3 regions of the Streptococcus parauberis NCFD 2020 genome follow, and region 1 is predicted to be linked to each of the others. Evidence: predicted binding sites of a transcription regulator. Region 1 holds the regulator's gene; each other region holds the start of a gene.
The links. The regulator HrcA, encoded in region 1, represses chaperone genes, less so after heat shock. The targets are predictions, from matches to a motif close to TTAGCACTCNNNNNNNNNGAGTGCTAA.
Positions count from the first base shown of each region.

Region 2: SPB_RS04785 (ATP-dependent Clp protease ATP-binding subunit) is a predicted target of HrcA. The motif match lies at 8,619-8,645, and genes of this name have one in related genera.
Region 3: groES (co-chaperone GroES) is a predicted target of HrcA. The motif match lies at 6,461-6,487, and genes of this name have one in related genera.

Region 1 covers NZ_AEUT02000001.1:1,196,558-1,207,190, reverse strand. Annotated here, with positions in the region: gene SPB_RS06055 (DMT family transporter) at 1-277, shown strand, start outside; gene SPB_RS06050 (GlsB/YeaQ/YmgE family stress response membrane protein) at 339-575, shown strand; gene SPB_RS11365 (hypothetical protein) at 668-871, shown strand; gene SPB_RS06040 (hypothetical protein) at 885-1,169, opposite strand; gene SPB_RS06035 (hypothetical protein) at 1,441-1,719, opposite strand; gene SPB_RS06030 (ACT domain-containing protein) at 2,079-2,345, shown strand; gene SPB_RS06025 (PFL family protein) at 2,356-3,693, shown strand; gene SPB_RS06020 (histidine phosphatase family protein) at 3,829-4,533, shown strand; gene SPB_RS06015 (M15 family metallopeptidase) at 4,523-5,275, shown strand; gene SPB_RS06010 (glycoside hydrolase family 73 protein) at 5,272-5,856, shown strand; gene hrcA (heat-inducible transcriptional repressor HrcA) at 5,991-7,031, shown strand; gene grpE (nucleotide exchange factor GrpE) at 7,062-7,640, shown strand; gene dnaK (molecular chaperone DnaK) at 7,833-9,662, shown strand; gene dnaJ (molecular chaperone DnaJ) at 9,956-10,633, shown strand, end outside.
Region 2 covers NZ_AEUT02000001.1:944,439-955,071, forward strand. Annotated here, with positions in the region: gene SPB_RS04735 (polyprenyl synthetase family protein) at 1-406, opposite strand, end outside; gene SPB_RS04740 (exodeoxyribonuclease VII small subunit) at 406-621, opposite strand; gene xseA (exodeoxyribonuclease VII large subunit) at 611-1,939, opposite strand; gene SPB_RS04750 (NAD(P)H-hydrate dehydratase) at 2,070-2,912, opposite strand; gene SPB_RS04755 (bifunctional methylenetetrahydrofolate dehydrogenase/methenyltetrahydrofolate cyclohydrolase) at 2,909-3,763, opposite strand; gene SPB_RS11010 (FeoB-associated Cys-rich membrane protein) at 3,832-3,966, opposite strand; gene feoB (ferrous iron transport protein B) at 3,966-6,119, opposite strand; gene SPB_RS04765 (ferrous iron transport protein A) at 6,137-6,595, opposite strand; gene SPB_RS04770 (amino acid ABC transporter ATP-binding protein) at 6,707-7,441, opposite strand; gene SPB_RS04775 (amino acid ABC transporter permease) at 7,438-8,127, opposite strand; gene SPB_RS04780 (DUF1797 family protein) at 8,251-8,481, opposite strand; gene SPB_RS04785 (ATP-dependent Clp protease ATP-binding subunit) at 8,761-10,633, shown strand, end outside.
Region 3 covers NZ_AEUT02000001.1:2,077,948-2,088,580, reverse strand. Annotated here, with positions in the region: gene SPB_RS10520 (C69 family dipeptidase) at 1-1,354, shown strand, start outside; gene SPB_RS11570 (G5 domain-containing protein) at 1,482-2,966, opposite strand; gene SPB_RS11565 (hypothetical protein) at 3,120-3,455, opposite strand; gene SPB_RS11560 (hypothetical protein) at 3,540-4,256, opposite strand; gene groL (chaperonin GroEL) at 4,481-6,109, opposite strand; gene groES (co-chaperone GroES) at 6,147-6,431, opposite strand; gene SPB_RS10500 (ATP-dependent Clp protease ATP-binding subunit) at 6,626-9,070, opposite strand; gene SPB_RS10495 (CtsR family transcriptional regulator) at 9,063-9,530, opposite strand; gene SPB_RS10490 (cold-shock protein) at 9,708-9,908, opposite strand; gene SPB_RS10485 (hypothetical protein) at 10,237-10,506, shown strand; gene SPB_RS10480 (cation:proton antiporter) at 10,508-10,633, shown strand, end outside.

The sequences.
Region 1 (10,633 bases):
CAACAGCATTGCCCTCTTTGGTCTGATTGCAATTGGCACCATCTTTGCTTATACCTTTTTCTTGAAGGGAGCAAGTCTGGTAGGTCCCGTTAAAGGAACGCTTCTTGCCGCAGTTGAACCTGTTGCTTCCGTGCTATTTGCAGTGGTTCTTCTTTCCGAGTTTTTCTATCCTATGGATTTGATTGGCATGTTTTTTATTATGATGGCTGTACTTTTGATTTCATTACGGGATTTCATTTTGTTAAGACGGCAAAAACGGCTGCAAGACTTAAGCTGAGCCTTGCACTTTACTCAGTTTGAAACTATGTTATAATTAGGAAAAATAAAAGGAGTTTACTATGATTGGATCATTAATCGTTGGGGCTATCATCGGAATGATTGCAGGGAAAATTACAGATAAAGGTGGACAAATGGGATGCTTGGCTAATATCCTTGCTGGTTTAGCTGGTTCATATGTGGGTCAAAGATTACTTGGTAATTGGGGACCACATTTAGCTGGCATGGCAATCTTACCATCAATTGTTGGTGCCTGTATCGTTGTCGCACTCATCTCTGCCCTTTTAGGGAAAAAATAAAAACCGTTAATCAGTTTAACGGTTTTTTGCTTGATCCATTAGTTATGCCATAATTAATGTCAAGAATGTCATAAAAGAAAGAAAAATATAGAATGAAAAGACAAGCAGTCGTAGCACGCATGGTCAAATCAATCGGCTGGGAAGACAATGTCCTCGAAGTCGAGTATATCTCAGGCCTCATTCACCAATACCCGGGCGTCACCGAAGCAGAATACATCCGTTCCCTAATTGGTAACATCGACAAAAAAGTCAGACTAATCGGCAAAAGCCACCCCTTCAGGAGGGTGGAGGAGTAGGGGTTGGACTAAATCAAATAAAAATTCCAATCAAAATTGCTAAGCTGATGATAATAATCAATGAAATTGCAGTTTCGATGACAGCATTATTATTCCTTGAAAATGTAGTTTTTTCAGCAGTGAACCCCCACTTATATTGCTTTGGAATTGGAATGGCTAGGAGTAATATTACTATTAATATGCCATAACTAAAATAACTTGAAAATCCTTTGCTTAATAGGACATTTCCTAATAAAAAAAGTATAATTTGGACTATTTTGATTAGCCGAATACTTTTTATATCATTTATCTTTTTCATCTTTAGTCTTCCTTCTATCAATATCCTCTTGCGGGTACTTCCCCATAACAGACCAAGACCAAGCAAAGACGCCAGTTAGAATAATAATCATGATAGCTGCCAAAGTAGAACCTCGCATTGTTTTGTTAAAGTGACTGATACTCAGATCATTCGTAATATTCAAGAGAATTAGTCAAAATGGGAAAAGATTTTACTTTTAATAAATAAGTATATAAAAAAAGACATTCGGATGAATGTCTTTTGTCTTGAATGTTAACTTGATGTAGGCCCTTTACATCGCCCCTAGCGGACCTGAGTTTTGAAGAGACGTAATAATGACTTGATTAAGCTTAAGATTGTATTCTGACATGATAAGTTCTCTTAATTCCTTATCATTGAGATGTGATAATACAGTATATACATTATTTCCCCTAGAATGAGAAATAATCTTGATGTTCTCTATGATAGTAAAATTATCTTTTAACTCAATAACTTGGTCTGTATTTTTAATATTTATAGAATAGTTGTATCCACGCATTTTAGTTGCTGGAATTTGTCCAATGATTGCCATGGTAGTACCACCTTTTTCTTAATATAATAGGAATTATAGCACTTTTGTAACTGTTGTCAACTAAATAAATTCTTTTATAAATATATTTTCTATTAAAAAAACACACCTAGAATCCTTATTAAATAAAGGATTTTAATGGTGTTGTTTTTTTAAGCAACATAAAATTGTCTTATCTTTTATTGGTTGCTATAATCATTATAGAGGAAGAGTGTGGTGATTTGGTGTCAATTGAGTGACAATTTTCATCTTTAATGTTGTAGTTGTCATCTGCTTGAAATGAATTAACGTATAAGAAGGAATTGGCTAGAATTGTACGGCTTTTTGTGGTAAAATTTAACAAATATTAGGAGGTGCTTCATATGAAAGCTATAATCACAGTTGTTGGTAAAGACAGTAAAGGAATTGTTGCAGGTGTTTCTGGTAAGATTGCTGAACTTGGTTTAAATATTGATGATATTTCGCAAACTGTCCTAGATGACTATTTTACAATGATGGCCTTGGTTTCAAGTCCAGATAAGCAAGACTTCACGGTCTTACGTCAAGTTTTTAAAGATTATGGTGATAGTTTACAAGTGAAGATTAACATCCAAAGTACAGCTATTTTTGACGCTATGCATAATTTATAAGGAGCCCTAAATGGATATCAAACAAGTTCGAGAAACTATCGACATGATTGAAGAGCAGCATTTTGATATTAGGACAATTACAATGGGGATTTCACTCCTTGATTGTATTGATCCTGATATTGACCGTGCAGCTGAAAAAATTTACAATAAAGTAGTGACTAAGGCAGCTAATTTAGTTGCTGTCGGGGATGCAATTGCTGCGGAATTAGGTATTCCAATTGTCAACAAACGCATTTCTGTTACACCTATTGCCTTAATTGGAGCAGCAACTAATGCGACGGACTATTTGCCGCTTGCCAAGGCTTTAGATAAAGCCGCGCATGAAATTGGTGTTGACTTTATCGGTGGTTTCTCAGCTCTAGTTCAAAAGGGCTACCAAAAGGGTGATGAGATTTTAATTAATTCTATTCCTAAAGCACTCGCTGAGACCCAAAAAGTCTGTTCCTCAGTAAACATTGGTTCCACTAAATCTGGAATTAATATGACAGCGGTAGCTGATATGGGCCGTATCATTAAAGAAACTGCTCAACTTTCTGACTTAGGTGCAGCCAAACTGGTCGTCTTTGCTAATGCTGTTGAGGATAATCCTTTTATGGCGGGTGCTTTTCATGGTGTTGGTGAAGCAGATGTCGTGATTAATGTCGGTGTTTCGGGTCCTGGTGTGGTCAAGCGTGCCTTGGAAAAAGTGCGTGGTGAAAGCTTCGATGTGTTGGCAGAAACAGTTAAGAAGACAGCTTTCAAAATTACTCGGATTGGTCAATTGGTTGGTCAAATGGCCAGTGAGCGTCTAGGCGTTAAGTTTGGGATTGTTGATTTGTCTCTTGCTCCAACACCAGCTGTTGGTGACTCTGTGGCGCGCGTGCTCGAAGAGATGGGTCTTGAAATGGTTGGGACTCATGGGACGACTGCTGCGCTTGCCTTACTAAATGATGCCGTAAAAAAAGGTGGTGTAATGGCCTGCAACCAGGTCGGAGGTCTGTCAGGTGCCTTCATACCAGTCTCTGAGGATGAGGGGATGATTGCAGCTGTACAGAATGGATCTCTGAACCTGGAGAAATTAGAAGCCATGACGGCGATTTGTTCAGTAGGTTTAGATATGATTGCTATTCCTGAGGATACACCTTATCAAACGATTGCTGCCATGATTGCTGACGAAGCAGCCATTGGTGTTATTAATCAAAAAACAACAGCTGTTCGGATTATTCCTAAGGGTAAAGTTGGAGAAATGATTGAGTTTGGAGGTCTATTAGGAGCAGCTCCTGTAATGTCCGTTAACGAGAACTCATCAGCAGACTTTATTGCCCGTGGCGGACAAATCCCGGCACCAATCCATAGTTTTAAAAATTAAATCGAAGACACTTGCTTTTGCAGGTGTTTTTTTTGATGATGCTTAAAAATTCAGTTAGCCTAATCAAATAACTTTGATTAATTGTCTGAAAGCCCTATTTAATGCTATAATATTAAAGAGAATCTGGAGGTTACTATGACAAAAACAAGATTATATATTGCTCGCCACGGGAAAACAATGTTTAATACAATTGGTCGTGCCCAAGGTTGGAGCGACACACCATTAACAAAAAAAGGTGAAGAAGGTATTAGAGAACTAGGATTGGGCTTAAAAGATGCGGCTATTCCTTTTCAAGCGGCTTTTTCAAGTGACTCTGGCAGAACTATGCAGACGATGGAGATTGTTTTACGTGAGTCAGAAAATGAGTTTCTACCTTATACTAAAGACAAACGTATCCGTGAGTGGTGCTTTGGTAGTTTAGATGGTGCCTATGACTCAGAATTGTTCCTTGGTGTTCTACCACGGACAAAAGCCTTTGAAGGCAAGGAAAATATGTCAGAAGTTCCTTATTCAGAATTAGCTCAAAGTATTGTCGAAGTGGATACAGCAAATTGGGCTGAACCATGGGAAGTATTGAGTAAACGGATTTATGAAGGTTTTGAAGCAATTGCTTTAGCCATTCAAAATGGTGGTGGTGGGAATGCCATTGTTGTTAGTCACGGAATGACCATTGGGACCTTCATGTGGTTGATTGATCCAAACCGACAAAAACAATACATTGATAATGGTAGTATCACAGTAGTCGATTTTGAGGACGGCAAATTTACCATTAATACAGTCGGAGATATGTCCTACCGTCTGCGTGGTCGTCAAATGATAGAAGAATTAAATGAAAAATAAAAACTTAGTCCTATTAGCAGGAAAAATCCTTGTTGTTTTCTTGTTCTTAAGTGGTCTGTACCTCTTTATTAGAGAAGATAATCCTAATCAGACCGTACGTCAGAACAAAGTTAATTTAACCAAAGATAAAAAGCATACAACAAGTAACAAGAAAATTACTGGGCTACCTAAGGTGTCGCCGAAAGACTGGGAACTAGTCCTAGTTAATAGGGACCATCCGACAGAGGAAATGAATCCGACAGTTGCTGATTTTAATGGCATTCAGTTAGACTCACGAATTGTTGAGGATGCGGCCGGATTTCTAGCAGCTGCGCAAGCCATTGACCCCGAAGAACATGTCATTTCAGGATACCGAAGTGTCGATACCCAAGCGCAACTTTATCAGTCTTACATCGATCAAGAGAAGGCGAATAACCCATACTTAACCGATACTGAGGCTGAAAAGTTAGTACAAACCTATTCCCAACCAGCTGGGGCCAGTGAACATATGACTGGTTTAGCCATGGATATGGGGACTTCCAATTATCTGAATCAAAGTCATGCTGAGACAGTTAAACAAATTGTTGCTCTTGCTGCTGACTATGGCTTTGTTCTGCGTTTTCCTGAAGGGAAAGAGAACATCACAGGTGTTGGTTATGAGGATTGGCATTACCGTTATGTGGGAAAAGCATCTGCTAAGTACATGGCTAGGCATAAGCTGACGCTAGAAGAATACATTACCTTATTGAAGGAGAATCAATGAGATCACGTTTAAAATTAAATTCATTTTTAATCTTGCTCTTTTTCTTTATCTTTGCCATGATCATGCCTTTAATCATGAATGCTAAGATACCTAATTCCAGTCAATTAATCAAGGTGCCTTATTCAGAGAAGGTTTTTATTGATGATGTTGCTAAGGAAGTTAAACCCTATGCCAAAGCCTATGGAGTTCGTCCTTCAATTATCATTGGTCAAATTTTAATTGATAGCCAAGGTGGCCAAAGTATCTTATCAGCAAAATATCATAATCTCTTTTCAATGTTGGCAAAACCTGGTGATAATTACGTTATTTTAGAGACGACAAAACCTGTGTTAAATAATCCGACAACCACAAAATTAAAATTTGCAACTTATCCAAGTTGGAAAGAATCTATTGCGGATTACTTTGCGAGTTTAAGTCAGGGACAGGTTTGGGACCAGCAACTATATCGTGAATTAGCTACTTTTGAAGGTTATAAATTGCCTGCTCAGTCTTTGGAAAAATACATCTATTCTTATGATAACAATTATGCTGCAAAACTGATTAAAGTTATTGAAGAAAAAGATTTAACAAAATATGATTAAGGGGATTAGCACTCTAAAAAAAGAGTGCTAATTTTTTGTGTTTTTCTCTTGACAAGGTTCATTTTAAGAGTATAATAGAAATATAAGTTAGCAGTCTAGATAGTAGAGTGCTAATGTAAAAAGGGGGATTGTTAATGATAACAGAACGTCAAAATGAAATTCTTAATCTAATTGTTGACCTCTTTACTCAAACACATGAACCTGTTGGGTCAAAAGCGCTCCAAGCCAGTATCGAATCAAGCAGTGCAACTATTAGGAACGAGATGGCTAAACTAGAAAAAATGGGATTACTTGAAAAAGCTCATACTTCTAGCGGACGCATGCCGAGTCCAGCTGGCTTTAAATTTTTTGTAGAGCATTCTTTGAGTCTTGATAGCATTGACGAACATGATGTTTATCAGATGGTTAAAGCTTTTGATTTCGAAGCTTTCAATTTAGAGGATATCTTAAAAAAAGCCAGTCAGGTTCTAGCAGAAATTACGGGTTACAGCGTAGCCATTCTTGATGTGGAACCGGCACGACAAAAATTGACGGGGTTTGACATCGTTCAATTGTCGACGCATGATGCTTTAGCTGTTTTAAACTTAGATGACTCCAAAGCACTAACTGTTCAGTTTGCAATTCCGAAAAATTTCTTGGCGCGTGATTTGCTCAAGTTAAAAGAAATTGTTGACGAACGGCTGACGGGTCGGGATTTGTTAGATGTGCATTATAAGCTAAGGACTGAAATCCCTCAAGTTCTACAGAAATATTTCATAATTACGGATAATGTTTCCGACTTATTTGATTATATTTTCAGTAGTCTTTTTCAGGAAACGATTTTTGTTTCTGGGAAGGTAAATGCTCTTGGGTATGCGGGAATTGAAACCTATCAATTCTTAGATAGTGAACAAGCTCTAGCAATTTCAATCAGGCAGGGGATGGCAGAGAATGAAATGGCTACTGTTCAGGTAGCTGATAGTAGTGAACCTGCTTTAGCCGATTTAAGTTTACTTACTTACAAATTCTTAATTCCTTATAGAGGGTTTGGTTTACTCAGCTTGATTGGTCCAATTGACATGAATTATCGTCGGAATGTCAGCTTAATTAATGTTGTTGGACGGATATTAGCTATGAAGTTGCGAGACTACTACCGTTATCTTAATAGTAACCACTATGAAGTTAATGAATTTTAATAGATACAGATATGAAAAGAGGTGCTTGAATTGTCAAAACATACAAATGATGACATCAAAAACGAAGAACTGAACGAAGAACTGAATGAGGATTTAAATCAAACAACTGAAGAAGTTGTTGACACTGATCAAACAGTTGAGGAAGTTCCTGAAGAGGAAAAAGCTCCTGAAAAAAGTGAGCTTGACTTAGCTAAGGAACGGGCTGAGGAATTTGAAAATAAATACCTTCGGGCTCATGCCGAAATGCAAAATATCCAACGTCGAGCTACTGAAGAACGCCAAACGATTCAACGTTATCGTTCGCAAGACCTTGCTAAAAAAATCTTGCCAAGTCTAGATAACTTAGAACGTGCACTGGCTGTTGAAGGCTTGACAGAAGATGTTAAAAAAGGTATAGAAATGGTTCAAGAAAGTCTACTTAATGCCCTTAAAGAAGAAGGCATTGAAGAAGTCCCTGTTGAAACATTTGACCACAACTTGCATATGGCTATTCAAACTATGCCATCCGATGATGACCATCCAGCTGATTCTATTGCTCAAGTTTTTCAAAAGGGTTATAAACTCCACGAACGCTTGTTAAGACCAGCAATGGTAGTAGTTTACAACTAGGATGCAAAGGGCGTTAGAAATCTGGAAGAAAATAGGAAATCTATAGAAAATACTGATTTCCTATATGATTTATCCAATCTCACTAAGATTTCAGCCTGTGCTCAGCTAATTAATATAAAATCGAAATTATTATTTCGACCGCCAAGTCGTTAAACTAGACAAGTATTAGAAAAAAGTAAAGAGGTATAAATTATGTCTAAAATTATTGGTATTGACTTAGGTACAACTAACTCAGCTGTAGCAGTACTTGAAGGTACTGAATCAAAAATTATTGCAAACCCAGAAGGAAATCGTACAACACCCTCAGTAGTATCATTTAAAAATGGTGAAATCATCGTTGGTGATGCTGCAAAACGTCAAGCAGTGACAAATCCAGAAACAGTAATTTCTATTAAATCTAAAATGGGTACTTCTGAAAAAGTTTCTGCAAATGGTAAAGAATACACTCCACAAGAAATTTCAGCAATGATTCTTCAATACCTTAAAGGTTATGCTGAAGACTATCTTGGTGAAAAAGTAGAAAAAGCCGTTATCACTGTACCTGCTTACTTTAACGACGCACAACGTCAAGCTACCAAAGATGCTGGTAAAATTGCTGGTTTAGAAGTTGAACGTATTGTTAACGAACCTACAGCAGCAGCTTTAGCATATGGTATGGATAAAACTGATAAAGAAGAAAAAATCTTAGTATTTGACCTTGGTGGTGGTACTTTTGACGTATCAATTCTTGAATTAGGTGATGGTGTCTTTGATGTACTAGCTACTGCAGGTGATAACAAACTTGGTGGGGATGACTTTGACCAAAAAATTATTGATTTCTTAGTAGAAGAATTCAAAAAAGAAAACGGCATTGACCTTTCACAAGATAAAATGGCATTACAACGTTTGAAAGATGCTGCTGAAAAAGCTAAAAAAGATCTTTCAGGTGTTACTCAAACACAAATTAGCTTGCCATTTATTACTGCTGGTAGCGCTGGCCCGCTTCACTTAGAAATGAGTATGTCTCGTGCGAAATTCGATGATCTTACACGTGACTTAGTAGAACGTACTAAAACACCAGTTCGTCGTGCATTATCAGATGCTGGTCTTTCATTATCGGAAATTGATGAAGTTATCTTAGTTGGTGGTTCAACCCGTATCCCAGCTGTTGTTGATGCTGTTAAATCTGAAACTGGTAAAGAACCAAATAAATCAGTTAACCCTGATGAAGTTGTAGCGATGGGTGCTGCAATTCAAGGTGCTGTTATCACTGGTGATGTTAAAGATGTCGTACTCTTAGATGTAACTCCATTATCACTTGGTATTGAAACAATGGGTGGTGTATTTACTAAACTAATTGATCGTAACACAACCATTCCAACTTCTAAATCACAAGTCTTCTCAACAGCAGCAGATAACCAACCAGCTGTTGATATCCATGTACTTCAAGGTGAACGCCCAATGGCAGCAGATAACAAAACACTTGGTCGATTCCAATTGACTGATATTCCAGCTGCACCACGCGGAATCCCTCAAATTGAAGTAACTTTTGATATTGACAAAAATGGTATTGTTTCTGTTAAAGCAAAAGACCTAGGTACTCAAAAAGAACAACATATCGTTATTAAATCAAATGATGGTTTGAGTGAAGATGAAATCGATCGTATGATGAAAGATGCTGAAGCTAATGCTGAAGCAGATGCGAAACGCAAAGAAGAAGTTGACCTTAAAAACGAAGTTGACCAAGCTATTTTCGCAACTGAAAAAACAATTAAAGAAACCGAAGGCAAAGGATTCGACACAGAACGCGATGCTGCTCAATCAGCTCTTGATGAATTAAAAGCTGCTCAAGAATCAGGTAACCTTGAAGAAATGAAAGCTAAACTTGAAGCATTAAATGAAAAAGCTCAAGCATTAGCAGTTAAGATGTATGAACAAGCTGCAGCAGCCCAACAAGCAGCTCAAGGTGCTGAAGGCGCTCAATCTACAGACCAAGCTTCAAATGGTGATGATGTTGTAGATGGTGAATTCACGGAAAAATAAAACAGTCCTGTGGACTGTTTTATCCCACGGGCCTAGAAATAGGAAGCGAGGGGCAAACACTAGTTCAATTCAACGAACGATAGTAGTATTCCAAAAAGGCGGGGCGCCTCGCCCCGTCTGTTTTGGCTACTATAGGTCAACTAAAAAGAAATCTTTCTATCATTATTGGATTTCTTGGCAACCATAATAAAAGGCTATCAAATGATTTGTGTGAAATTTGAAGTAGTCTATAACATAGAGAGGAAATTAACCTGCCTTAAGGACTTAGTCATCGAAGGGAGGAAACTAAATATATGAATAATACTGAATTTTATGAACGTCTTGGGGTATCAAAAGATGCTTCCTCGGATGAAATAAAAAAAGCTTATCGAAAAATGTCTAAAAAATATCATCCAGACATTAACAAAGAAGCCGGAGCTGAACAAAAATACAAAGATGTTCAAGAAGCTTATGAAACATTAAGTGATTCGCAAAAACGAGCTGCCTATGATCAATATGGTGCAGCTGGTGCGCAAGGCGGCTTTGGAGGACAAGGCGGTTTTGGTGGCGGTTTTGATGGGGCTGGCTTTGGTGGCTTTGAAGATATCTTTTCAAGTTTCTTCGGCGGCGGCGGTGGCATGCGTAATCCTAATGCGCCTCGACAAGGTGATGACCTTCAATACCGTGTCAATCTAAGTTTCGAGGAAGCTGTTTTTGGTGCCGAAAAAGAGGTTACTTATAACCGTGAGTCAAGTTGTTCAACATGTAATGGTTCTGGAGCTAAACCAGGTACAAGTCCTGTAACCTGTGGACGCTGTCATGGTGCAGGTGTTATCAATGTGGACACACAGACACCACTTGGTATGATGCGTCGCCAAGTTACATGTGATGTCTGCCACGGAACAGGTAAAGAAATCAAAGAACCATGTCAAACTTGTCACGGAACAGGTCATGAAAAAGAAGTACATAAAGTTTCTGTCAAAATTCCTGCA
Region 2 (10,633 bases), 250 kb from region 1:
ATTGGGCGATTAAGTCAACTTTTACTTGTGGTAAAAAATTAGTTTCTGCAATCAATGAAAAGGGATCAATAAAGAGACTATCCCCAGCCAGAATTGCTGTAGCTTCATCAAATTGCTTATGATTCGTTAATCTGCCACGGCGATATTCATCATTATCCATAGCAGGTAGATCGTCATGAATTAAACTTCCAGTGTGAACCATTTCTAACGCTGCAGCAACTTTAAAATGATCTTCTGTCAATGTAATATTGAAAGCTTCTAAAGATTCTAATAAGAAAAGGGGTCTAATTCTTTTTCCTCCAGAATCAACAGAATATATAATAGAATCAATTAAATCTTGAGAAACTAAATTTGATTTTTGATAAAAATGGCTAATTGTTTGATTGATTTTTGTTAACTTTTCCATTAAGCATCCATATCTACTTCTGAACCATCCGCTTGCATAACTTTAACAAGTGTTTTTTCGGCATTTTGTAATGTTTTTTGAAGATTTTTAGAAAGAACCATCCCTTTTTGAAACTCTGCAATAGCAGTTTCCAATGGCACATCGCCATTTTCAAGTTTGGAAACAATCATTTCTAATTCTTGCAAATTATCTTCAAATGTTTTCTTAGTTGACATCTTTTACCTCTACTTCTAATTGACCATCTTTTAATTGAATATTAAGATGATCACCTTTTTCAATTTGTTCGACTGATGCAATAACTTCCTCTCCTTTGTGAAGCATTGCGTAACCTCTTGCAATGATGCGGCTTGTATCAAGAGATAACAAGGTATCTTGCGCTTTTTCAAAACGTCTTAATTTGCTTTCAAATGATGCTTTAGCATCATAAGTCAACTGTTGACTGAGACTCGTAATACGATCTTGGTAACGATTAATACGACTCATTAAATCAATTGATTGCAAACGGTGTCTCATTTGGATTTCTGAATCTTTATTACTGGCTATATTCTCTTTAAATGATGATACCAATGCCATATTGAGACGATCAAGTTTTTGGAGATAGCCGTCATACAGGCGTTCTGGTTGCCTAAAGATAACTGACTGCGCTAGCTTATTGACTCTTTCTTGATTTTCACGCACTATTCGATTACTTGCTTGAAAAGCACGGGTCTGACGCTCATTAATCCAGGCTAATATATCAGCTTTAGTAACAGGCGTCGCTAGTTCTGCTGCTGCTGTTGGTGTTGCAGCCCTGCGATCGGCGACGAAGTCGGCCAAAGTTATATCTGTTTCATGGCCAACACTAGAGATAATTGGAAGCTGTGATTCAAAGATTGCATGAACAACTTTTTCTTCATTGAAGGCCCAGAGATCCTCAATTGAACCACCACCTCGACCGACAATTAGAAGATCCAAATCGTCCCTTTGATTGGCTCGAATGATATTATCCACAACCTCTTGAGCAGCACCTTCGCCTTGAACCTTAGTTGGAAACAGTAATATCTCAACTCCCGGAAAACGACGTGAAATTGTAGTAATAATATCCCGAATAACAGCTCCACTTGGAGAAGTTAAAACTCCGACTTTAGTTACAAACTGAGGTAAGGCTTGCTTATGTCTATCATCAAAAAATCCTTCACTTGTCAGTTTCTTTTTCAATTGTTCGAATTGCAAAGCTAATGCACCAATCCCGTCTGGTTCAGCACGTTCGATGATAATTGAGTAAGCTCCTGAAGGCTCATAGAGCTGAATCCGACCAACGACATTAAGCTTCATGCCTTCCTCAAGATCAAATCCTAATTTACTATAAACACCTGCCCACATTGTGGCCTGAATAACAGCACCTTCATCTTTTAATGAAAAATATTGATGTTTTGGTCTTTTTCTAAAATTGGAAACCTGACCAGTCAGATAAACCCGTTCCAAATAGGGGTCTCGGTCAAACTTCATTTTTAAATATTTAGTCAGATTGCTGACACTTAAATAATCTGTCATCAGGTTCCTTTCCTTATAATTAAAGGCACTACTGCCTTTTTATACTATTGCAATTATACCATTTTTCATTTTAAATTGTTAAGATTAGTACCAAAAAAGAAGCTTTAAAGCTTCTTTTAAAATCTTCTTATTAATCAGCTTTCGCATACTTATTCATCCATTTTTGGATAGAGTCACTAATTTGCGTGGGTAGGACAACATAGTTATCTCTTGCCAAGTCATCTGCTATTGCTGAATGAAGATAAGTTGCCGCTGCAACAACTTTATAAATGCTTTTTTGTTTAAATTGGGCCACAAAGCCGGCAATCATTCCAGCTAGGGTATCGCCCATTCCACCTGTAGCTTGATAAGGTCCTCCAACGTCAAGGAGAGAAATCTCTTCAGTCGAGATTAGAGCCGTTTCATCACTTTTGGCTACTAAGATTGTTTCTTGCGGAAAATGCATTAAAGCTTTTTGAGAGGCTTGAGGATTCTGATCCGCAATAGCTAGTTTACTTAACCTTTCCCATTCTTTTTGATGAGGGGTAAGGATAACTTGCTTATTCTTTAAGATTGAAACATCTTCTTCTGCTAAGAGTGTTAAAGCAGAGCCATCTATGATCAGAATTTGTTCAGGGCTAACCCCTTGCAAGACTGTTTTTAATAGTTCTTCTGCTTTGCTATTGTCCCCAAGGCCTGGGCCAATTAGGATTACATCGGCTGTAATCATCGTTTTTTGCAAGAAGTCTTGGTCATCCACTGAAAAGGCCATTGCTTCAGCCAAATGGTTATGTAAGGCTGGTATATTCTCTTTTTCAGTCGCCACAGTTACTAGACCTGCGCCACTTTTGACAGTAGCAATTGCAGACATAATAATTGCTCCACCATAGGGATATAGACCACCAATTAATAGCACGCGCCCATAATCGCCTTTGTGGGAATTACGACGTCTAGGACCAATAATTTCCTTGGCCAATTCTTCGTTTAATTTCATTTTGACACACTTCTTAAACAAGCTTGATAAGTTTGTTCTAGTAACATCGTAATTGTCATCGGTCCAACTCCACCTGGGACTGGTGTGATGAAACTAGTTAAATCAGCCACTTGATCAAAATCAACATCCCCAATTAATTTACCATTATCATCACGATTCATTCCAACATCAATAACAACAGCACCTTCTTTGACAAATTCTTTAGTTACAAAATTTCCTTGGCCAATTGCCACGATAAGGATATCTGCGCGACTAGCTACTTCTGGTAAATGCTTGGTCCGCGAATGTGTTAAAGTAACGGTCGCATTTTTATCTAGTAACAATTGGGCCATTGGTTTGCCAACAATGTTTGAACGACCAATGATTACTGCATTTTTACCCTCTAAATCGATACTGTATTCACTAAACATCTCCATAATCCCCGCTGGTGTACAAGGAACCATAAGTGGGCGACCTGACCACAAGTGACCAGTATTCATTGGATGAAAGCCATCGACATCTTTTTTAGGATCAATTGAGAGGATTATTTTTTTGTCATTAATATGGCTTGGCAATGGTAATTGGACTAATATACCATGGATGCTATCATCTAGGTTATATTGATTGATAATATCAATCAGCTCTTCTTGACAAGTTGATTCCGATAAGCGAACAGTTTCACTTTTAAAACCAGCTGCTATAGCTGCTTTTTCTTTATTTTTGACATAAACTTGACTGGCCGGATTATTACCAATTAATATCACTACTAATCCTGGTACAATATGGTACTTATTATTTAAAACTTGCACTTTATCAGCTAAATTTGATTGCATCTTTTGGGCTAGTGCTTTTCCATCGATTATCTGTGTCATGAATTCTTTCCTTATCTATCTTTTTATCATTATACCAAAAAAAAGAGGGAGCATTCCCTCTTTGTCAATTATTTATCTTTCATTTTATCTTTGATTGGACAAGAACAATTGCAATCGCCACATGAACCATTTTGACTGCGATAATATTTTAAACTAAAAAATACTAGAATGACGATAATAATAAAAATAATAAACGTCGACATTAGTTTTTATCCTCCCTATAATTGAAAATATTAGTTAATGTGATTAGGTTTTCTTGACTTTCTTTAGGTTTCCTCAAAATCAGATAACTAGCTATTATTAACAAGAGGACTGCAATGATTGTGAAAAATGAAAGTTGTCCTGTCTGAAAATAAAGACCAAGTTGATAAATGATAAAACTTACCGAATAAGCTAGTTCTGTTTGAAAACCTATAGCAAACAATGACCATTTCTTACTATTCATTTCACGTTTTATTGCCCCGATAGCTGCAAAACAAGGAGTGCATAATAGATTAAAAACCAAGAAGGAATATGCTGCTATAGGAGAATAGTCTAATCTTAATTGATTCCAAAGCAAATTCGGTGACACAGTCATTTGATTATTTTGATAAAAGATACCAAATGTTGCAACCACGGTTTCTTTAGCTAACAATCCAGAAAAAGTTGCTACTGTTGCTTTCCAATTACCAAATCCTAATGGTGAAAAAATCCAAGCAAAATGACGTCCTATGTCTGCTAATATGCTTTCTTGTGCATTAACGGGTTGAAATCGAAAATCATAGGAAGTTAAATACCAAAGTAGAATTGTTAAAACAAAAATGACAGTACCTGCCTTTTTTATAAAACTTAAGGCTTTATTATAAGCATATAGTATTACTGTAGGTAAATGTGGTAAATGATAGGCAGGCAACTCCATGATAAATGGACTTGCTTGACTTGACAATAATTTTGTTTTTTTCAGGGAAATACCTGATAAAACAATAGAAGCAATTCCAATAAAATAGGCACTTGGGGCAATTATAGGGTTATTGGGAAAGAAGACACCCGAAATAAGAGCGACTATGGCCATTTTAGCCGAACATGGCATGAATGTTGATGTCATAATCGTTATCTTACGATCTTGTTCATTTTCAATTGTACGACTGGCCATAATAGCAGGAACACCACACCCAGTAGCAATTAACATTGGAATAAATGTCTTTCCTGATAAGCCAAACTTACGGAAAACTCTATCCATTACAAAAGCAATCCGACTCATATAACCAATATCTTCAAGTATACCCAAACAAAGAAATAAAACAAACAATTGAGGAACAAAACCTAGAACTGCTCCAACTCCTGCAACGATGCCATCAATTATTAAGGACTTCAACCAAAAATCAACTTTTAAGTATGTTAACACAGTTTGCAGAGTATTTGGAACTAGTTTTCCAAATAAATAATCGTTAGCCCAATCAGTTCCTAAGGTTCCAATTGTTTGAATGGATAAATAATACACAATAAACATGATAATAGCAAAAATAGGTAAAGCTAAAAACCGGTTAGTGATAATAGTATCAATTTTGTCAGATAATTTAAGCTCGAAATTATCTTTTTTTATTTGAGCCATTTGACAAATGCTATCAATATAAGCATATCTTTGATTAATAACAATAGATTCTGCATCTTCCATATAAATCTTCTCTGTAATTGCTGAAATATATTCAATTTCCGAAATGATATCAGAAGATAATTCAAGATGTTCCTGAACAAGAGGGTCTCGTTCAAATAATTTTATCAAGTAGTGTCGTCTACTGAGCCCTAAATCATAGTCTGTTAGAAGTTGCTCTATTTGACTCAATGCAGCTTCAAAACTATCTTCATAAATTGGGTAAGGTGAAGGTGACCCACTATGAACTAATTTTTGGATGTACTTAACCATCTTATCAATCCCTTTATTTTTTATGGCACTGATTGAAACTACAGGTACACTTAGCAGATAACTAAGTTTATCACAACTAATCTGATTTCCATTTCTTTCTACAACATCCATCATATTTAAGACAAGAAGACAAGGAAAACCTAATTCTAACAGTTGGGTTGCTAAATAAAGATTTCTTTCAAGGTTTGATGCATCTAAAACATCAACAATAAGCTGAAGTTGCCCACAAAGCAGATAATCTCTCGCCACTTTTTCTTCAGATGTATAAGGAGATAAAGAGTAAACTCCTGGTAAATCTTGAATTTCAATCTGTTTATCTATTTTTAAAAAGCCACTTTTTCGATCAACAGTGACTCCTGGCCAATTTCCAACTTTCTGATTACTTCCAGTTAATAAATTAAATAAACTCGTCTTTCCACTATTTGGGTTCCCAATTAATGTAACTTTTCGCATAACTCCTCTTAAATGTTCTATCTTCGATCAACGCTAATTAATTGTGCTTCTGATTTTCTAAGTGTTAGTTCAAATCCTCTCACAGAGATTTCAATTGGATCTCCCAAAGGAGCAACTTTTATTAATTTGACTTGCGTCCCTTTCGTTAATCCCATATCCATCAAATGTCGCTTAGTTTCTTTATTTGTAAAGATATTATCAATATAAGCTTTTTCACCTACCAATAAATCGGTAAGTGGGACAGCATTTGAGGTCGTTTGATGTAGTTCAACATCAATATTATCTAAAATACTTTTATCAAATGCTAGTCTCTGATCTGATAACATTACGATAGCACTATTATTAGTCTTTGAAATGAGCATAATCTGTTTGTCAGGCAACAAGCCTAAATGTGACAAATGTTTTTTAAATGAATCAGGAAGATTAATAGACTTGATAAGATACTTTTTCCCAATTTCTGCTTGTAATAATTTCACACTATTCTCCCTTTAATATCTTCCAATTATAACATAAGAAAATTATAATGTAATCCTTTTCACTAAAAAATTAAATAGAGTTAATAAAAAAGTTGGATTTCTCCAACTTAATTAAAGTATTTTACTCAAGAAATCAACGGTTCTTGCTTGGCTTGGGTGGTCAAAAATTTCTTCAGGCTTGCCTTCTTCGACAATCATACCATCATCCATAAAGATAACTCGGTCTGCAACTTCCTTGGCAAAACCCATTTCATGTGTAACAATAGCCATTGTCATTCCGGCAAGAGCGAGTTCTTTCATAACAGTTAAAACCTCACCCACCATTTCAGGATCTAAGGCAGATGTTGGTTCATCAAATAAAAGCATATCGGGGTCCATCGCCAAGCTTCGAGCTATCGCAATCCTTTGCTTTTGCCCACCTGAAAGAGAATCTGGATAACTTGTAGCCTTATCAGCGAGACCAACTTTTTCCAAAAGGTGATAAGCCTTTTCTTCAGCTATCATTTTACTGACCTTTTTAGTTTTGATTGGTGAGAGAGTAATATTGTCTAAAACGGTCATGTTGGGAAAGAGGTTAAACTGTTGAAAGACCATTCCCATTTTTTCACGCATTTTAAAAATATCATTTTCCTTATCCGTAATGTCAGTACCCTCAAAGGTTACTTTTCCTTTGCTTGGTGTTTCTAATAAGTTCATCGTCCTTAATAATGTTGACTTACCAGATCCAGACGGTCCAATAATGACTAAAACCTCTCCTTGCTCAATTGTTAAGTCGATTCCCTTTAAAACATGATGCTGACCAAAAGACTTATGTAAGGCTTCAATTTTCAATAGTTCTTGACTCATAAACTTTTAACTCCCTGTCCCATCTTCTTTTCTAATAAATGTAATAGTTGTGACATTACAGTCGTAACCATCAAGTAATAAAATGCTCCAAACAATAAAGGTGTAATTGGCTGATACGTTGACGTAACAACCGATTGGGCACCATTCCATAATTCCATAACACCAATTGTTTGCAAGAGTGCACTATCTTTTATTATTGTAATAAACTCATTGCCTAATGCTGGAAGGATATTCTTAAAAGCTTGAGGTAATATAACAAACCGCATCGCATTTTTAGGGCGAATGCCTAAAGAGTATGCTGCTTCTAACTGGCCAGCCGGTACGGCCTCAATCCCAGCTCTGACTATTTCGGAAATATATGCTCCGCTATTCAATGAAATAATAATAATCCCAGGTAAGAGTCGTGAAAAATCAAGGTTTAGAACACCAAAATCTATAATAGGCATTTGATTAAAGTGCATCCAAGCAAAGGCAATCATAATTTGAACGACCATTGGTGTCCCTCGGAAAATCCAAACATAGAAAGAGGCAAGCCATTTCAAGGGAAGAATAGAACTTCTCTTCAAAAATGTAATAATTATGCCTAATATGGTGCCAAAAAACACTACAGCAATTGAAATAAAAATGGTGACTAAGACACCGTAATTAAAGTAGCCCCAGTAATGTGGCAAAAAAGAAAAATTCATATTTATACTCCAAACATATCGATTTTTTAAAACAACGAAATAATTATAACACTTTATGTATAAAAATACAATAGAAACTAAAATAAAAAACCTGCCTGGGCAAGTTTTTTTTAAAGATTAATATTAATATAATAAATCGTAAATTTCCATTGCAATTAAATCAATACTATCAAATGAATATGATTCACGAGCTTCAACATCACGTAATGTAAAAACTGGTCCAGTTTCAACATCATTTGCAAATGCTACTTCAGCAACTACTACGCCATCACGTTCAAAATTTCTTTTTAAGTTGCCACCGTCATTAACCATTAATTCTAAGCGGTTGATGATTCTCACTAAATGTGATTCCATTTCTGTTCTCCTATTCCTTAGTTTTCCATATTATTTTAACATAATTTGCCCTAAACAAACACTAAAAGAGACAAATTTCTCAATCTTTTCCTTTGTTATGTGTGGTAAATTGTTGTTTTTTCTCGAAAATATTGTGATTATCACTCTATTCTGGAGAGTGCTAAAAATTCGAACTTTTTACTTGATTTCCAAAAATAGGGTGCTATAATATGGTTATAAAGTTTGACCATGTTTGACTATAAATCAAGATGGTCGATAGAAATGCATTGGAGGTATGCTATGCTCTGTCAGAATTGTCAATTAAATGAAGCTTCAATCCATTTATATACCAATGTTAATGGGAAACAAAAGCAAATTGATTTATGTCAAAATTGCTATCAAATAATGAAAACGGATGCGAATAATTCAATATTAGGGGGAATTGGTTCGCGTTCAGAAAAAAAACAAGACCCAATGAATCCATTCTTTGATGACTTTTTCGGTGATTTGAATAACTTTCGATCTTTCGGAAATCTACCTAATACTCCTCCAACTCAGGCAGGTGGAAACGGTGGAAATAATGGGAAAATTCCTAACCAACAGGGCTCTCGTAATCAAAATGCACAAGCTACTCAACAGCCTAAAGGCTTACTAGAAGAGTTTGGTATCAATGTTACGGAAATTGCCCGTAAAGGAGGTATTGACCCTGTTATAGGTCGTGACGAAGAGATTACACGTGTCATTGAAATTCTCAATCGTCGTACAAAGAATAATCCAGTTCTAATTGGCGAACCCGGTGTTGGTAAAACTGCTGTCGTTGAAGGTTTAGCTCAAAAAATTGTGGACAGTGATGTCCCATATAAACTTCAAGGTAAACAAGTGATTCGTTTAGATGTTGTTAGTTTAGTCCAAGGAACTGGAATCCGTGGTCAATTTGAAGAACGAATGCAAAAACTGATGGAAGAAATAAGAAACCGTCAAGATGTTATCTTATTCATTGATGAAATTCACGAAATTGTTGGAGCCGGTAATGCAGGTGATGGCAACATGGACGCTGGAAATATCTTAAAACCTGCTCTTGCTCGTGGTGAATTACAGTTAGTTGGTGCTACTACACTTAATGAGTATCGAATTATTGAGAAAGATGCCGCCTTAGAACGACGTATGCAACCTGTTAAGGTTGATGAGCCTTCTGTTGAAGAAACAATTACCATCTTAAAAGGGATCCAGACTAAGTACGAAGATTATCATCATGTTAAGTATACAGATGATGCTATCATTGCTGCTGCGACACTTTCTAATCGATATATTCAAGATCGCTTCCTTCCAGACAAAGCAATTGACTTACTCGATGAAGCCGGCTCAAAATTGAACTTGACGTTAACTTTTGTTGATCCAAAAGAAATAGATCAACGTCTTGTCGAAGCCGAAAATTTAAAAGCGCAGGCTACACGAGATGAAGACTATGAGCGCGCAGCTTATTTCCGCGACCAAATTATCAAATATAAAGAGTTACAAAAGCAAAAAGTTGATGAAGAAGATACCCCAATCATTACTGAGAAAACAATTGAAGGTATCTTAGAGGACAAAACCAATATCCCTGTGGGTGATTTGAAAGAAAAAGAACAATCACAATTGATTCACCTGGCTGAAGACTTGAAGAGTCATGTCATTGGTCAAGACGATGCTGTTGATAAAATTGCTAAAGCTATTCGTCGTAACCGGGTCGGTCTAGGTACGCCAAATCGACCAATCGGTTCATTCTTATTCGTGGGTCCTACAGGTGTAGGGAAAACTGAGTTATCTAAGCAATTAGCAATTGAACTTTTTGGCACAGCCGATAATATGATTCGTTTTGATATGTCAGAGTACATGGAAAAACATGCCGTTGCTAAGTTGGTTGGTGCCCCTCCTGGCTATGTCGGATATGAGGAAGCCGGTCAATTAACGGAAAAAGTCCGTCGCAATCCTTATTCACTCATTTTGCTGGATGAAATTGAAAAAGCTCACCCTGATGTTATGCACATGTTCCTTCAAGTTTTAGACGATGGTCGTTTGACTGATGGGCAAGGCCGGACAGTTAGCTTTAAAGATACCATCATCATTATGACTTCTAATGCCGGGACAAGTACTAATGAAGCCTCTGTCGGATTTGGGGCAGCCCGCGAAGGAC
Region 3 (10,633 bases), 880 kb from region 1:
TTTAGAACCAAATCATAATAAAACTTTTGTTGTTAGACAAGCAAAAGATAATAAAGATGGTGATATATGGAAAGATAAGTCCAATGGATTTGAATACCCATTACCAAGTCATTCTTATAAATACACTGCTGTCCCTGATGTTACTCCAAAATATGGTGTATATGATGAAGCTGGTATGAATGAATTCGGTGTATCTATGTCAGCTACTGTATCCGCATCAGCAAATGAAAAGATTCAAAAGAAAGACCCATATGTTGAAGACGGAATTGCAGAATCGTCAATGCCAAGTGTGATTTTACCAAGCGTAAAAACCGCTAAAGAAGGTATTGAATTAATTGCTAAGATTGTTGATGAAGAAGGCTCTGCCGAAGGTAATATCGTAACTATCGCTGATAAAGACGGTATCTGGTACATGGAAATTTTATCTGGCCACCAATATGTAGCGATGAAATTCCCAGATGATAAATTCGCAGTATTCCCTAACACTTTCTATCTAGGTCATGTTGATTTAACTGATAAAGAAAATGTCATTGCTTCAGCTGATGTTGAAAAGCTTGCTAAAGAAGCTAAAACTTATAAAGAAGTTGATGGTCAATTCCATATCTCTCAATCATACAATCCACCAATGGATGATGCAAACAGATCACGTACCTTCTCAGGTATTAAATCTCTCGACCCAGATTCTAAAGTAACCTACAAAGATGATAATTTTGAATTACTTCAAAGTACTGATAAAAAATTCACTTTAGAAGATGCCATTAAACTTCAACGTAACCGTTTTGAAGGTTTAGAATTGAAACCTTTAGATCAAATGGAACTTGATGGCAAAGGAAAACCTAAATCTAAAGAGGCTGTCAAAGGCTATGCTTATCCAATTTCAAATCCAAACGTTATGGAAGCACATGTTTTCCAACTTAAAGATGGTATTCCAGCAGAACTAGGTGGTGGTGTTATGTGGTTATCAATTGGTAGCCCAAGAAATGCACCATATCTTCCATACTTAGGAAATATCACTAAAACTTATGAAGCATATCAGGAAACTAGCACTAAATACAATAAAGATTCTTGGTATTGGACAATTTCACACATCAATGATATGGCTGCTAAATATCCTAAAAAATTCGGCACATCAGTTGTTGACGAAATGAAGGAATTAGAAAAAACTTGGATGACTGAACAAGATCAAATTAACAAAGAAGTTAGTGATTTACAGCAATCTGATCCAACAGCCGCTCAAGAAAAAGCAGACCAATCTTCAATGGACCGTGCTGAAAAAACATTCAAACGTCTAAAAGAAATTGAAAGCAAAATGGAAAAACAAGTTCAAAAAAACATAAAGTCAAATAAAAAATAAACAATAAAAGCCCTTAAGAATTCTTAAGGGCTTTTAAGGAGGTTATGAAATTTTTCTCCTTGGTAATGCAAGAAGAAATAGAGATAACCTAATTATAGGCAGACTGACTTAAAGTTAGCTTAAACTTTTAGTTTCTATCTTTTTTTAATTTTTTTGATAAAGCTAAGCCGGTAACCAAGAGTATTGAACTTGAAACAATTGCAGAGAAGCTAGAAGCTTTGTCTCCGGTTGTTGGAAGCTGCGCTTCTTTAACAGGAGTTTTCTCTTTTGGAGTTGCAACTGTTAGAATTTCCTTCTTAGTATCTTTCACAACCACAGGTTGAGGTTTAGCTTCTGGTTTTGAAGGCTCTGCTGGATTTTCATCTGGTGTTTCGGGAGCAACATAAGTTCCTTCTTCAATCATTCTATTTTGAGCATCAATAATTACAGGATTACCATATTGAACATTAGTAAAATGGCTATTTGCCCCATCTTGGATGAAATCATAAGATTGAACAGACTGAGTAGTTTGACCATCTTCACCAGGAGTCACAACAACTTGTGTACCTTTTAGTAAAGTTGGATTATCACGATACTCTGTTTGGTAAGCAATTGCTGTTACTTTATCAACACCAACTTTGTATTGAACAATCATTGGTTTCATTGGTGTTACAGTAGTTGTCGTTGTTGCTGGAGTAATCACTCCAGTTGTTGGATCTAATATGTAAGTTGTTGCTGTGCTGACAAGTCCTGCTTGTCCATTATCAACAACCTTAACTTGCCAGTCAGCTAATGAATTGTCTGTAACTTCTTGATAAACCACTGTTATAGCCACTGCCGTATCAGTGCTTGTTGGTTGAGTACCTTTAGTAATAATTTGGTCCTGCACAGCTGTGTCAGAAATAACAGTTTCTGTAGCTACCAATTGATTATTAGCATCTAATGAATAGGTAATTCTCACTGTTTTTTGACCATCAGCGCCTGCCTTTACGACATCTGTTTGACCAGTTGGATCATATACTTTATTTGGATCGGCAACATATATTGTCTTATAAGCAGTTGTCATTGTGGAATCTGTTGGCATTGCTCCATAAATAACTTGACCATTGATAGGAGCTTTTTGCGTAATAGTTGTCACATAAGGAACAACAGTTGCTGTTCTTGGGTATTCAAATAATTTATTAAAGAGACTAGCAAAGTAGAATTCAGTAGCTGCAAATGGACTATAGCCTGTCCCATTACCTGGATCATATGCATCACCAGTATATGGATTTGGAACATAAGTAGCATATGGTGAACCAAATAGACGGTGCATAATATACTGACTTAATACTTCAGCAAACGCTTCAGAACTATTATCTCTATAGTAAGGCCAAACATCACTACGATCAAAATAGGTATGGTAGATATCTAAAAATTCTTGTGTATCAGATAAGGCCGGAACAGTGTCAAGAGTACCATCAGTATTTCTATCACTTGTCTCAACATATAAACCACTCTTGAAGTCGATAATATGAGTCATTTCATGGAGAACAGTTTCCATCAAACTAGTATTGCTTGCCTCATATTTCAAAGCAATTGATTGGGCAGCTGAATTTGCTAAACCTAAGGTTCCCTGGAATTTCATTGTCATAAATTACCAAGTCAGCAATGATACGCTGTAACTCCTCAGGGAGAGCATGAATTCTGGCTTCAAAATCAGCTTTTTGTGTATCAGACATCATTGTCGTATTACTGTAATCAATTGACGTAGAAATACTGCCTTTATAATTATTATAGCGACGTGTTAATGAATTGAACCGGTCAGTAATATATTCATATCTGTCTGCTGTTGCGTTGTCCATGAACCAAGTGCTTCTAACTCTTGTTCAGCTAGTATGGCACGTTGATAATCTGCCTTGATATCAGCATAAAAGGCATCATTGATAATATTACTGTTATCATATCTCAAAAAGTCATCTGTCGATGTTGATAAATCTTCTGGTACTATTTCTATACCATAGTCTTGTGCGGATGCTGTCCACATATCTTCTTGAGCTGTTGTCAACAAACGTGAATAGAATGCCGCATCATCTGTCAAACCAAGCAAACTACGTAATTGTGTATCTGTTGGGTCTGACATTTCAGCCGTGATTGTTCTAATATATCTTGTTTGTGTAGTTGTTCCATCAGGATTGGTTACTGTTAGATACTCATATATATAGTTCTAACTGTATTGAGCAAGTTCACGAACAGTTGATTCAGTAGTATTATAATCAGCAGTCAACGGAGGTCTATCCACAAACAATGTATCAAGAACAATCCGATCACTTGGTAATGTCTGAGTTGTATCAACATGATAGAAAGTTTGGTCTATCCATTTATAACTATCATCATAGACAGCCTGGCTGGCTGGATCTGTTGTTTCTGTTTGAATAATATTAGTTGTTGTAGTTGTTTTAGTCCCATCTTGGCCAAGAATAATTACATCGGTGACAACTGGTTTTGTGACATCAATACTATATTCAGTTATAGCTGGTGCAATCATCTCTGTCGTTGTTGTTGGCATTATCCCCATCACAATAACAGTTTCTGTAGGCTCAATCCGTTGGACTGTAGACACGCCATTTACTGTAGTTGTAATCAATTTACCATCAGTTCCTTGAGTCTGTACTGCTTGGTAACCTTCAGGCTGAGTATCATCAGATACATAACGAATAGGACTAGCAATGACCGTTTCTGTAACAACTGAATCACCAACTGCAGCAGCTGTAACATCTGGACTAAGTGTTGTAGCTGTCGAAGTATCTGTTAGGGTAATTGTTGCAGCTTTCTCAACTACTTTAGTGGTTATTGCAGGCGCCTCAGCGACGAGGGATGGGGTGGTTGCTACAGTAACGTCTGCAACAGTTTCATCAGCGGCTATCATTTGTGTTGTTAGCATAACACCTAATTAAACACTTCCTACTCCAAGAAGCGTTTTTCTAATGCTAAAAATTTGTTTTTTATCCCTAAACATGGCGGTCTCTCTCCATTTTTAATTTTTCTATTTATTCACTTTGATTGTAGCACATAGCACTACCCTTTACAAAATAATTTAAAAATAAAATTAAAAAGAAGTCGCATTGTGCAACTTCTTTTATTATAGTAATAAATTCTTATTAGATACTACATCATTCCACCCATCATATTAGGGTCCATTCCACCTGGCATAGCTGGCCCAGCTGGCTCTGGTTTAGTAGCTACAACTGCTTCAGTAGTAAGAATAAGACTGGCCACTGATGCTGCATTTTGTAATGCAGAACGTGTTACTTTAACTGGATCAATAATTCCTGTCTCAATCATATCAACCCATTCACCATTGGCAGCATTGAAACCAGTTCCTTTAGGACTGTTTTTCAAACGATCGATGACAACTGACCCCTCATAACCTGCATTATAAGCAATTTGACGAACTGGTTCTTCAAGGGCACGAAGGACAATGTTACGACCAGTCGCATTATCACCTTCAAGTTCTAGAGCTTGAACTTTCTCAATCACTGAAATAAAGGCAGTTCCTCCACCAGCTACGATCCCTTCTTCAACAGCAGCACGAGTAGCATTCAAAGCATCTTCAATGCGGAGCTTCATTTCTTTCAACTCAGTTTCTGTCGCAGCACCAACCTTGATAACTGCCACACCACCCGCTAACTTAGCTAGACGTTCTTGCAATTTCTCACGGTCGAACTCAGACGTTGTTGTTTCTAATTGGGATTTAATTAGGCCAACACGATTGGCAATAGCATCCGCACCGCCAGAACCTTCAACAATAACTGTTGAATCTTTATCCACAGAGATTTTAGCTGCTTGGCCTAGCGCTGCTATTGTCGCATCCTTAAGCTCTAAACCAAGCTCTTCAGTAATCACAGTTCCACCTGTTAGAATGGCAATATCCTCTAACATAGCCTTACGACGGTCGCCAAATCCTGGTGCTTTAACGGCAACAACATTAAATGTTCCGCGAATTTTATTTAAAACTAATGTTGGTAAGGCTTCACCATCAACATCATCAGCAATAATCAATAATGGGCGGTTTGTTTTTAAGACTTCTTCTAAGAGTGGAAGAATTTCTTGAATGTTTGATACTTTTTTATCAGTGATCAAAATAAATGGATTTTCTAAGTCAGCAACCATTTTTTCGTTGTCTGTTACCATGTATTGAGAAAGGTAACCACGGTCAAACTGCATTCCTTCAACTACTTCTAGCTCAGTTTCCATTCCACGTGATTCTTCAATAGTGATGACACCATCATTGCCAACACGTTCCATGGCTTCGGAAATGTACTCTCCAACTTTTTCTGAACGTGAAGAAACAGCCGCAACTTGCGCAATGGCTTCTTTTCCTGTAACTGGTTGGGCAATTACTTTTAGTTCTTCGACAGCTGTCGCTGCAGCTAATTCAATCCCACGTCGAATACCAATTGGATTGGCACCTGCAGTAACATTCTTTAGTCCTTCACGAACAATTGCTTGAGTCAATACAGTTGCAGTTGTTGTTCCATCACCAGCAATATCATTGGTTTTTGAAGCAACTTCTGACACTAGTTTTGCTCCCATATTTTCAAAATGATCTTCTAACTCAATTTCTTTAGCAATTGTAACCCCATCATTAGTGATCAATGGTGATCCAAATGCCTTCTCAAGAACTACATTACGACCTTTAGGGCCTAATGTAACTTTGACAGTGTCAGCTAAAATATCGACACCTCTGACCATTGCTGCACGCGCATCTGCTGAGAATTTAATATCTTTTGACATAATTATCCTTCTTTCTTATCCTTATCTATACTGTATATTAGTCAATAATGGCTAAAATATCTGATTCACGAATAACAGTTACAGTCTCCTCATCGAGGATAACATCCAAACCAGGATTCTCAACTAAAACTTTGTCACCAACTTTGACAACTGGAGGAACTAAATCACCTGTAATGGTACGCAATCCTGTCTCACTAACAGCAAGAACCGTAGCTTTTTTAGTTGATTCTTTATGAGCTCCAGCAAGAACAAAGCCGCCAACAGTTTGTTCTTTTTCTTCTTCAAATTTCACGACCACGCGGTCACCTAAAGGTTTTATCATGTGTATGCCTCCTATTAATTACTAGAAATTTAGCACTCTCTTATAGATAGTGCTAACTTACTCTATTATTTTATCACTTGGTCAAAAATAGTCAAGAAAAAAATACTTAGTTATAAAGCAAAAATTTCAATAGTTTAAATATTTTGGTTTTTCCAACTAGACAAAAAGACTGAGTGTCATCCTCAGCCTTTTATTTATTCTATGTCAAATTTTAATTTGCCATGGGACATTCCTATTTTCAACTGGTGTCCACTAGATAAGTCGCCAGAAAGAATCAATTCTGACAGTTTATCTTCAATATGCGTTTGTATCGTTCTTCGGAGTGGTCTTGCCCCCATCTCCACATCATAGCCTTCCTCTGAGAGATAGTTGAGGGCCGATGGTTGAATTTTCAGACTAACGCCTTTTTCCGCCAAATTAGTAACTAATGGTTTAACCATAATCATCACTACTTCTTTCATATCCTCTTGACTGAGGCTATGGAAGACTACCTTCTCATCTATCCTGTTAATGAATTCTGGTCTGTAGGATTTCTTCAATTCTTCCAAAATTCGTTTTTCCATGGCTTGGTGGTCTTGAGAAATATCTTTGGCACCAAAACCAACTGTTTTATCATCACGTAAGGCCGTCGCGCCCAAGTTACTAGTCATAATAATAATGGTGTTTGAGAAATCAACGCGACGCCCGCGACTGTCTGTTAACATCCCATCATCTAGAACTTGCAATAGGACATTAAAGATATCCGGATGGGCTTTTTCAACTTCATCAAATAGTAGAACAGAATAAGGTTTATTTCTAACCTTTTCTGTCAGTTCGCCACCTTCTTCATAGCCGACATAGCCTGGAGGTGCCCCATTTAATCGACTAGCTGCAAATTTTTCCATATACTCGGACATATCGAATCGAATTAGTGCTGACTCATCATCAAAGAGAACTTCTGCTAAAGCTTTTGCTAATTCTGTTTTACCAACTCCCGTTGGCCCTAAGAACATGAATGAACCAATAGGTCGTCTGCCTGTTCTAATTCCTGACTGATTGCGACGAATTGCCCGTGATATTGCTGATACAGCATCTTCTTGACCAATCACACGCTTATGCAATTCTTTTTCCAAGTTAAGATATTTTTTGCTATCTGCTTGGGTTAGTTTTTCAACAGGAATTCCTGATAACTTGCTTAGTGTAGACATGATATTATCTTCAGTCACTAGTGTAGGCTTTGCAGATTTGTTATTAACTTGAGCTTTCAATAGTTTTGAAACTGTTTTGAAATCCTTCTCTAGAATAGCTTGATCAATTGGTGTTAAGATGGAAGCTTTTTCTTTTTTGACTAACCCTTGAACCGTTGCACTTGCTTCATCTAATAAGTCAATGGCTGAATCAGGAAGATTTTTACTGGTTAAATAGCGATGAGCTACCTTAACAGCCGTCTTGACCGCTTGGTCTGAAATTGAAACATTATGGAAACGTTCATAAGATCCTTTTAGTCCTAACAAAATTTGATAAGCATCTTCCAAATTTGGTTCTTCGATAAGCACTTTCGCAAAACGACGAGATAAAGCTGCATCTTTTTCAATATGTTTTTGATACTCTTCTTGTGTTGTCGCACCTACCATATGGAGCGTTCCACGTGATAAAGCAGGTTTTAAAATATTTGCTGCATCTAAAGTACTGTCAATCCCACTACCAGAACCCATGATTGTATGTAGTTCATCAACAAAAAGAATAATCTGACCATCCGTCTCAATATCGTCGATGATTTGATTCATTCTTTCTTCGAAGTCCCCACGGAAACGTGTACCCGCAACAACACTCATCATATCTAATTCCAAGACCCGCATATCTTGCAATTCATAAGGAATTGATCCATTGGCAATCCGTTGAGCTAGTCCATAAGCTAAGGCTGTCTTACCAACACCAGCATCTCCAACTAGTACAGGATTGTTCTTGGTTTTACGACTGAGAACCTGAATCATCCGTGTGATTTCTTTATCTCTGCCGATAACTGGTTCTAATAATCCTTGGTTGGCCATTTCCGTTAGGTCTCTGGTGAAATCTGACAAGTCTCCAGCTGTACTAGCCGGCTTCATCATGTCAGAAAAAGATCCAGCACCTTTGGCTTTTTTAGGTTTTCGTAACTCATGAATAGCTTTAATTGTTTCTTTACTATATGCCGCCTGTATTTCAATAGCTTTTCTGAGATCAGCAAGCTTTGGTTGTCCTTGTCCATCATCCTTAATTTTGAAGCCAGCCATCTCTAAGAGTCGGGCAGCCATAATATCTGGATTTAACAAAATTGCAAAAAGAACATGCTCTGAACCTACTTCAGAAGCATTTGTAACCAAACTTATCATTTCAGAAAACTTAAGAATATTGGTTAAAGTCTTGGACTGACCTAAGAAATGTACTTCTTTAATATCATCTTGAGGACTTTTTCCCACGGCCAAAATTGCAGCTGCTTCATATTCTTCTTCTGAAATTTTATTATTAAATTCACTAAAAACTAATCCTGCTAGGGAACCTTCTTCTTTCACCATTGCTAAGAGAATATGCCAGGTCTCCAAATGCGAACTGCCAAAGCGAGCTGCTTGGTACTGGGCCTGTTTAAATATCTCTTGCATCTTTATTGAGTAATCAATCATTAATGCTTCCCTTTCTATCAATACGACGTAACAAACGATATAACATCTTTGCACGGATGCTTGGAGCATCTTCACCTAATACATCGTCCGTCGCCATAGCAAGAACAATGTTTCCTTCTCGCTCAGTAATAAGATTTTCATCAAAAAGCATTTGAATCGAATCTGTAAACACTTGTTGGCTAACGCGTTCACCAAGCATTGCATTCATGGAACCAATTAATTGGTGCTTATCTGAAAAATGCACCTTGGCAATACGAATATAACCGCCGCCACCGCGTTTGCTCTCTACTTCATAACCACGACTTTCAGTAAAGCGCGTTTTGATGACATAATTTATCTGACTAGGTACAACCTGAAAAGAGTCAGCTAATAAAGACCGTTTAATTTCTGCAATCCCAGATTGCTCCAGAAGTTCTTTGATATACTCTTCAATACTATCCGATGTGTTTTTACTTGGCATAATCTCACTCCCTTAATTAATACTTACTCATTCACAAGGTTGTTTCCCTATTTGACTAAAACTGACTTTAATTATAACAAATTGCTATCCTTAAAAGCAAATGGAAATATCTGACTATATTAAACAAAAAAATGAGCACCAGAAGGTACTCATCATTTATGCATGTTTAATTGTAAATTACAATTTAACGATGTTTACTGCTTGAGGGCCACGTTGACCTTCTTCAACATCAAATTCCACTTTTTGTCCTTCATCTAAAGATTTGAAACCATTAGATTGGATAGCTGAAAAATGTGCGAAGACATCTTGCCCGTTTTCAGTTGAAATAAAACCGAAACCTTTTTCAGCGTTAAACCATTTAACTGTACCTTGTGCCATAATCATCTACTTCCTTTCCATAAATTCTTGTGTAAAAATAGAGAGAAACGATGATGTGGAACACATATACTAACTCACAAACTAATTTACTAGTCAAGTGTATCAAACTGTTATAGTAAAGTCAAGAAAAAACATTAAAAGCGCTTTTAAAATAAAGTGAATAGAAAACGCTTTTTTATTTTGCTAGAGTTTTTTCTTGAGTTAATTTATTTTCTAGGCTAAAATGTGTCATAAAGAGATTAAATTTGTTTTATTTTAAAAACAAGTTATCATCTAAAATATATTATAGTTATAAGGAACAGAAGCTTGTTTCTAGGGAGTACAAATATTGACAGAGTCAAATATTATTAGTCGTGTTCAAGAAATGCGTCAAAAATACCTTTACGATAAAATGGAAACAGCTGACTGCGGAGATTTCACTTGCAAAGATCTTAAAAAAGCTAAGAAAATCAAGAAAAAATTGATTGGCTTAGAAAAAGAGCGTTGTCACAAACTGATTGAGCATGAGGATATTTCATTAATTGATCAAAAGATTGCTTTGTTAAAAGAAGAATTCCGCAAAGAAAGTAACTCTAAACAAGGTCAGGACACCCCTTAATATGTCAATTCCAATACTGGTCATTACCTTCCTCCTTTCGCTCATTTTATCAAATGTGATCAATCGGATTTTTCCACAAATCCCCCTACCTGCCATTCAGCTCTTTTTCGGAATCCTGTTTGGCATT